Regions from separate parts of the Candidatus Sarcina troglodytae genome, predicted to be linked through region 1. Evidence: riboswitches for the same ligand, from Rfam matches in the RefSeq annotation. Region 1 holds a riboswitch; the other holds the start of a gene.
What was found. A riboswitch is a leader RNA that binds a small molecule or an ion and turns the genes downstream of it on or off. The one in region 1 is predicted to bind lysine.

Region 1 (4,457 bases):
AAAGTCCAATAACAATACCTGTAACAAGACCACCATTTCCCTTTTTACTAGTTACTACTAATATAACTAGAATAAATATAAATGTTAATATAAATTCAGTTAAAAAAGCACCACCAGCACCAAAATGACCAAAACTATTTTGTCCTAAGTTTGTTACGGGCATATGACCTGATTTTAAAATTATAAATAACATAGATGAAGCAAGTATTGCTCCTAAAATTTGAGCTATTATGTAAGATATAAATTGATGGAAAGATATTCTTTTGTTAATAAACATAGCCACAGATACTGCAGGATTTATATGGCAACCAGAAATATTTCCTATAGCATAACACATTATCATAAGTGCTAAACCAAAGGCAGCAGCAATTCCTAAAATGCCAATTCCGGTTGTTCCACCACCAAGTACAGCAGCTCCAGTACCTATAAATACTAAAACAAAAGTACCTATAAATTCAGCTATTGCTTTTTTTGCCATATTAAAGGCCTACTTAAAGTTTTATAATTAAATATGTAAACAAAATGTGAACACGAATAGCATTATACCATTAAATAAATTAATAGTAATTTATTACATTAATAAAATTAAAATTGTTAATGTTTACTTTATAAAGTAATTAATTTGAAAACAAGTAACAATAAATAAAAATAAATAATAAATAATGTGAATTTAGTATATTATTAATTATTATTACCAATTTTTAAGCAAATAAAACTTAACTGAATAAAGTTTTTCTTTGTGTTAAAATAATAGATATAGTAAGTAAAGAATTTGGAAAGTAGGGAAGGGTTATGAAAAAAGAAGTATTTATAAAAAATAGAGATAATTTAGCTAATCTTTTAGAAAATAATTCATTGGTGATATTGTTTGCTGGAGAGGCATTTTTTAAAAGTGCAGATGAAAAATATAAATTTACGCCAAATAGAAATTTTTATTATTTAACAGGTGTAAATGAAGAACATCATATTTTGGTTATGCAAAAACAAAATGATGAACTTTTTGAAACTTTATATGTTTTAAGACCAGATGAAATTCAAGAAAAATGGACTGGTAAAACTATAAGAGATTATGAAGCAAGAGAGATTTCAGGAATAGAAGACATTAAATATTTAGATAATTTTTACGCAGATTTAAACAATCTTTTAATAAGTGGAGATATAAAAAATGTATACTTAGATTTAGAAAGAAGAGGATTTGATGAAGAACTTAGATATCCTCAAAGTTTCGCTAAGAAGTTAAAAAAGAAATATGCAGATATTATAGTTAAAAATGTTTATAATGAAATAGCTAATCTTAGAAAAATTAAATCAAAAGAAGAAATAGAAGAAATGCAAAAAGCTATTGATATAACTACAAAAGGTGTAGAGGTATTAATGAAAAATTGTAAACCGGGAATGAAAGAATATGAATTAGAAGCATATTTTGATTTTACTTTAAAACAAAGTGGTGTAACTGATTTTGCTTTTAACACAATAGCGGCTTCAGGTAAAAATGCTACTGTTCTTCATTATGTAGATAATAATAGTGAACTTAAGGATGGAGAATTAATTCTTTTTGATTTAGGTGCTCAATTTAATTATTATAATGGAGATATTTCAAGAACTTTCCCTATCAATGGTAAATTTACAGCTAGACAAAAAGAGGTTTATGAGGAAGTATTAAAAGTAAATGAAGAGATTTCAAAGATGTTAGTTGTAGGTGTAACTTTTAGAGAAATAAATGATAAGGCTAACGATTTAATTGCAGAGGCTTGTATAAGGTTAGGATTAATAGATGATAAAAAAGATTTTAGAAAGTATTATTTCCATTCTATAGGACATAGTTTAGGTCTTGATACACATGATGTTGGAGAAAGATGGGGAGAATTAAAAGAAGGTATGGTGTTTACTGTTGAGCCTGGAATTTATATTGAAGAAGAGAGAATTGGTATAAGAATAGAAGATGATGTTCTTATAACTAAGGATGGACCTGTAGTTTTAACAAAAGATTGTATAAAAACTGTTGATGAAATAGAAAATTTTATGGCTAATATATAAATAAGGAAATTAATTCTTGCATATTGATTATAAATAGTGTATATATAATAATATAAAAAGTGAATAATTTAAATTAAGGTAGAGGTGCGGTTATTAAAAGTATTTAAACTTTTATGTTAAGCAAATGAGGTTTAATGAAAGGAATAATCGCCGAAGTGTTTAGCTAAAGCTTTAATGCTAGATGCTGGGGGTATATAAAATATATATATCACTGTCACAAAAAATTTGTGGAGAGCTATCATCTAAATTTTATAAACTATAAGTTTATTTATAAAATGAAGTTATTTTGTTTTATTTAAAAGCGTATTTATAGACCTTGGGTGATAAACTCAAGGTCTTTTTATTTTGTTTTAGGGGAAAAGTTGCCTTAAGTTATTATTCGCATAATAAAGGGGGAAAATTAAATAGTGAAAAAGAAAACTTCGTTACAAATATTTTTATCTATATTTATATTTTCGATGCTTTGTTCAACAGTAGTTTTTGCTTCTAATGGAGATGTAGATACAGGTTCTTTAAGTTTTGGGGCAATGACAATATTACCTCCTCTTGTTTCGATAGTATTAGCATTTATAACAAGAAATGTAATAGTATCTTTATTTTTGGGGACATTTTCGGGATGTGTAATATTAAACTTAAATGGATTTAATATATTTTCTGCAATTTTTCAAGGGGCTATAGATTTTACTTATAGGGCTTTAGAGGTATTATCAGATCCTTGGAATGCAGGAATAATTCTTCAAGTTTTAGTAATTGGAGGTGTAATACATTTAGTTGCTAAAATGGGTGGAGCAAAGGCTATTGCAGAGGCTTTAGCTAGAAAGGCCAAAACAGTTAAAAGTGTTCAACTTACAACTTGGCTTTTAGGACTTGCGGTATTTTTTGATGATTATGCTAATGCTTTAATTGTTGGGCCTATTATGAGACCTGTTACAGATAAGCTTGGAATTTCAAGAGCAAAATTAGCTTTTATAATAGATGCAACAGCAGCACCAATTGCAGGTCTTGCAATTATATCTACTTGGATTGGACTTGAAATTGGGCTTATTGGAGATGCTTTTTCAAGTATAGGAATAAATGTGGATGGATTTAGTGTATTCCTTCAAACAATACCGTATAGGTTTTACAATATATTAATTTTAGTTTTTGTATTTATTACAGCAATAACTTTGAGAGAATTTGGCCCTATGTTAAGTGCAGAAAAAAAGGCTAGGAAAGCTTTAAAGAGGGAAGCACTTTTAGAGAGGGTTGAAAAAATAGAAAAAACGCATAATGAACTTGAACCAAAGGAAGGTGTAAAACTTAGTATATGGAATGCAATAATTCCAATAGGAACTTTAGTATTCTCATCACTTATAGGTTTTTATTATAGTGGATATTCTTCTGTAATGAATGGAGCAGATGTTGTGGCAAAAGAAGTTTTTATAAATGCACCATTTAGTTTTAGTGCCATTCAAGAAGCTTTTTCAAACGCTGATGCATCAGTAGTTTTATTTCAAGGAGCGCTTCTTGCAAGTTTAGTTGCTATAATAATGTCAGTTTGTAAAAAGATTTTTACTATATCAGAAGCAATAGAAACTTGGATTGAAGGAATGAAGGGACTTCTTATAACAGGAGTTATATTGGTTTTAGCTTGGTCATTAAGCTCTGTAATAAAGGAACTTGGAACTGCTGCTTATTTAGTTTCTGTTTTGCAGTTTGCAATACCAAAATTTTTACTTCCATCAATAATATTTATATTAGGTTCTATAATAGCTTTCGCAACAGGAACAGCTTATGGAACAATGGGTATACTTATGCCTCTTGCGGTGCCTTTAGCATATGCAATAAACCCAGATATGAGTTTTATAGTTGCTTGTACATCAGGCGTTTTAACAGGAGCAATTTTTGGGGATCATTGCTCACCTATATCAGATACAACTATATTATCATCAACTGGGGCTGGTTGTGATCATATAGAGCATGTAAGAACTCAAATATGGTATTCGTTATTTGTTGGGGCTATAACGATAATATTTGGATATATACCTGCTGGTTTTGGTGTAAGTATTTGGATTATACTACCTGTTGCTATAATTGCGCTTATAGCAATAACATTTATGGTTAGTAAAAAGATTGAACTAGAAGATAATGAAAAAGTAAGTGCTAAAAGTATTGAAGCATAAAAATTATAAATAAATGATAAACTTAAGATAAAGACTTTAGCAATAAGTAAAAAAAGAGGGTTTTAGAATATAGCAAGACTACCTTAATTTTAGAATTAGGGTAGTTTTTTGTGTTAAAAGCTTTAAATCAATTGACACTTTTTACATTTTATCATATGATAAGAGAGTAAATGCTATGATGAGAAGAGTAGCAAGGTTGAGAGTGCAAAAGAGAGCTGGAAAAAGGTGAAAGCCAGAGACTTGAGATTTTGTGAATAT
Region 2 (4,457 bases), 540 kb from region 1:
TGTTGCTGTCTTGGCGGTAGTAGTAATTACCTTAATAACTTCACTAAATAATTCTAAAAGAAACTAGATATATTAATGGAGGAATTTAAATGAATAATTCAAATATGTTTATAATAGTATGCATAGTAGCTGTCATAATAATTATAGTTCAGGTAATTAAAATGAGATTAAGTGGAAAGTAATATATCAAAATAATATAAGAAATTTTATATTAACATAATATATATTCTTTTTACATAATGATATCTATAAATAAAAAAGCCATGCAAAGATGCATAGCTTTTTGTTTAAGAATCTTTTTTATATGCTGATATATCTGGATTTGTTTCAGAAAATTCCAAATCTACTTCATGTAATTTTAATATTTTAGTTTTATATTTTATTTTATATCCAATGTAAAATGCTAAAAATAAAGGGATACCTATATAAGCTGCTACAAGAGTTTGCCATGTTGAATCTCCAAATCCTTGGAAGATAACGATAAGTCCACACATTGTAAGAGCTATTATTGGTCCTATTGGGAATAGTTTAGCTCTATATTTTAATTTTTTAACATCATATCCTTGTGCAACATAAGCTTTTCTAAATCTATAATGACATAGAGATATTCCAAGCCATGCTATAAATCCAGCGAGACCAGATGCATCTACAAGCCAAATATATACTGTATTTTGAGCAAATATTCCTGTTAAGAAGCAAAGTGATGCAACAATTGTAGTTAATATTATAGCGTTTAATGGAACTCCTTTTTTGGTAACTTTACCAAATGTCTTTGGAGCCATGCCTTCTTTAGCCATAGAGTAAAGCATTCTACTTGATGCATACATTCCTGAGTTACCTGCAGATAAAACAGCTGTTAAAATAACAGCATTCATAACGGCAGCTGCAGCTGCAAGACCAGCTTTTTCAAATACTAATGTAAATACACTTGTACTTACTCCAGCTTGGGCAGCTGGGATTATAGCACCTATTACAAGAATTGTTCCTAAATAGAATATTAATATTCTCCAGAAAACTTGATTTATAGCCTTAGGTATTGTTTTTCCTGGATTATCACTTTCACCTGCTGCAACACCAACAAGCTCTGTTCCTTGGAATGCAAATCCTGCAACTAGGAATACTGAGAAGAATGAAAAACCATTACCTATGAAAGGGCCACCATCTGCTGTGAAGTTTTTAAGTCCTATAAAATTCCCATCAAATATACCTAATATTGTAAGTACACCTACTGCTAAGAATATTATAACAGTTACGACTTTAACTAAAGAAAACCAAAATTCTGCTTCTCCATAGGCTCTAGCAGATAAGATATTAAGTAGTACGATAATTCCTAAAAATAACATACTCCAGTAAACAGGTTTTACGTTTGGAAACCAAAAATGCATAACAAGTGAACCAGCTACCATTTCAGTTGCAATAGTGACTGCCCAGTTGTACCAATAGTTCCATCCAAGAGCAAAGCCAAGAGCTGGGTCAATAAATTTAGTTGCGTATGTACCAAAGGAACCTGATATAGGAATAAATGTAGCAAGTTCTCCAAGACTTGTCATTATGAAATACACCATAACTCCAATTAATGCATAAGCTAAGAAAGCGCCACCAGGGCCAACTTGTTGAATTGTATCTCCCATTGCAAGGAAAATACCAGTTCCAATTGCTCCACCTAGAGCAATCATATTAAGATGTCTTGCTTTTAGAGATCTTTTTAAATCTCCATTTTTTTCACTCATAATTTTCTCCTTAGTTTTTATGTATTCTTTAACTAAGATAATTTTTCAAAATAAAAAATGCCATGAGCAAATACTCATGGCATACAAAGGCATTGTTAAAATACCATTATAATTTATTGAATAATAGCTCTCCACAAAAAAATGTGACAGTCGTGTATATATTTTATACAAAACCAGCTAATAGCTTTAAAGCTTCCACTATTAACTTCGGCAAAATTTCCTTTTCTATTACTTCATTGAGCTTACCTCCATAACAGTACTCTTAAATTTTGCACCTCTATCTTAGTTATTAACTTTTGCAAAAATAATTATTACATATAATATTAAAATTATCAAGTTTTTTATTAAGGGTACAACTAAAATACTGTATTTTAATTATTTCCAATAAGATAAGGAACTGAAATAACAACAATATTATTCTTTTTAAGAAGCATTGTTCTTAATATAAATGATGTTTGGTTATGTAAAATTTTGCTCCACCATTTTGTTGTAACAAATTCAGGAAGAACGATTGTTATTATTGTATTTGGTTCAGATTCCTGCTCTATTGATTGTATAAACCTTAAAAATGGTTTATAAAATTCTCTATAAGGGGATTTTATAACAGAAATATTAGTCTTTCCGCTGTATTTCTTCCATTTGTTAATAAGACATTCTGTTTGTTCATCATTAGATGATATATGAAAAAGTATTATATCATCAGTTATTGTATTTGCATAATCATAAGCCTTTAAAAAACTCTTATTTAGGGTGTTTATAGGAACTATAACTTTTTGTTTAGCGAAATTAAATTCTTCTTTAGTGTTATCGTTAATATTAAATTTTAATTCTTTAGCAACAGTATTATAATGTTTTTTGATTTTTAGCATTATATAAGTAAAAAGTGGTATAAGTAAAAATACAATCCAAGCCCCATGAATGAATTTAGTCGCACTTATTATAATAGTTGTTGATAAAGATAAAATAGCACCTATACCATTTATTAAAGCTTTGAATTTCCAATTTTTAGGTCTTTCTCTATTCCATTTAAATAGCATTCCAGTTTGAGCTAAAGTAAAGGAAATAAAAACTCCTACTGCATAAAGAGGAAGCAATCTATCTGTATCTCCATCAAATACGATAATTAAAATAGATGCAGTTATAAATAATAATACTATACCGTTTGAAAAGCTAAGTCGTTTTCCTCTTTTAGATAATTGTCTTGGAACATAACCGTCTTGAGCCATGATTGAAAATAATACAGGAAGCCCTGTAAATGCAGTATTTGCAGCTAAAATAAGTATTAAAGCTGTTGTAATTTGAATGAAATAATACATTATTCCTCTTCCAAATATTTGTGTTGCAATTTGTGATATCATGGTTTGTGAGTTCCCAGGGACAGCATGATAAAGTGTTGATAAATAAGAAAGTCCTCCAAAAATTATAAGTATTAAAATACCAAGAGCAAACAATACTTTAATAGCATTTTTTTGAGCGGGTGCTCTAAAGCTTGGAACCCCGTTACTTACAGCTTCAATTCCTGTTAGTGCAGTACATCCTGAAGCAAATGCTTGTAAGAATAATATTAATGATATATTACCAACTTGTTTAGGGATGGAATATATTGGTGTTGGAACATAACCAAAAACATAAACTTTAATAATTCCTACTATAATCATGATTATTATACCTAAACAAAAAAGATAAGTAGGAACTCCAAATGATTTAGAAGATTCTCTAATACCTCTAAGGTTTCCAATGGTTATTAGTGCTATTAAAGCCAAAGTTAAAGGAACTTTAAATTCAGATAGTTGTGGAAAAGCTGATATTATGGCAGCAGTTCCAGAGGAAGTACTAACGGCTACTGTTAAAATATAATCTATAGTAAGTGCAGATGTTGCTATAAGTCCATATTTAGCACCTAAGTTTTCACGAGCAACAATATAAGCGCCACCACCATTTGGGTAAGAATCTATAACTTGCTTATATGAAAAAATTAGTGTTGCCATTAAAATTACTATACATATAGCAGATAAAAACATATATTTGTAAGAAGCGGCACCGAGAACAGGTATTAAAATTAATAAAATAGCTGATCCCGCATAAGCAACTGATGAGATAGCATCACTTGCCATAATAGGGAGACCCCAAAAAGCATTTAATTTTTCACCTTTAAGCTCTTCTGTTTTTAAGGCTTTTCCAATAAATAATTTTGAAAAATTCATAAGTAGCGTTATCAAAATCTATAAAAATCTATAAATTTTTATTTTAGAAGATTTAAGAATATTTAAAATTAAATTTTTTATAGATTAATAGTTTTTGCAACGGTCACCTCTCTTTCTTATAATTTATTATTTTCATAACAGTTTAAAATTATTATTTAAATTAAAAAGGTAAATGTGATATTGTTTAATTTAAGCTGCGAAAATAAAATTACTTTATTTGTAAAATATAGATAAAGCTATATTTCGACAATATTCTATCAATATACTACTATAAAAATTATTTATAGTCTATATTTGAATCATTAAAAATATAAATGATACTAATAATAAAAAAGTAAAATTAATAATATCATTAGTAGTTAAGTAGCATTATTTTAATTGATTGACATAATAATATATTTTTGCTAATATAATCGTACAAGAACGAATAATATTGGAGGGTTAAAAATGAATCAAACATTAAGTGTTATAAGACAAAGAAGAACGACAAGAAAATTTAAATCAGAGCAAATAAAAGATGAAG

Region 2: linked by a shared signal. The riboswitch ahead of HH195_RS01315 (amino acid permease) and the one ahead of HH195_RS10275 (Na+/H+ antiporter NhaC family protein) in region 1 are both predicted to bind lysine.

The regions. Positions count from the first base shown of each region.
Region 1 covers NZ_CP051754.1:2,197,976-2,202,432, reverse strand. Annotated here, with positions in the region: gene HH195_RS10285 (aquaporin) at 1-478, opposite strand, end outside; gene HH195_RS10280 (aminopeptidase P family protein) at 793-2,037, shown strand; lysine riboswitch at 2,109-2,283, shown strand; gene HH195_RS10275 (Na+/H+ antiporter NhaC family protein) at 2,445-4,199, shown strand.
Region 2 covers NZ_CP051754.1:299,309-303,765, forward strand. Annotated here, with positions in the region: gene HH195_RS01310 (hypothetical protein) at 1-67, shown strand, start outside; gene HH195_RS01315 (amino acid permease) at 288-1,730, opposite strand; lysine riboswitch at 1,847-2,018, opposite strand; gene HH195_RS01320 (APC family permease) at 2,102-3,934, opposite strand; gene HH195_RS01325 (nitroreductase family protein) at 4,382-4,457, shown strand, end outside.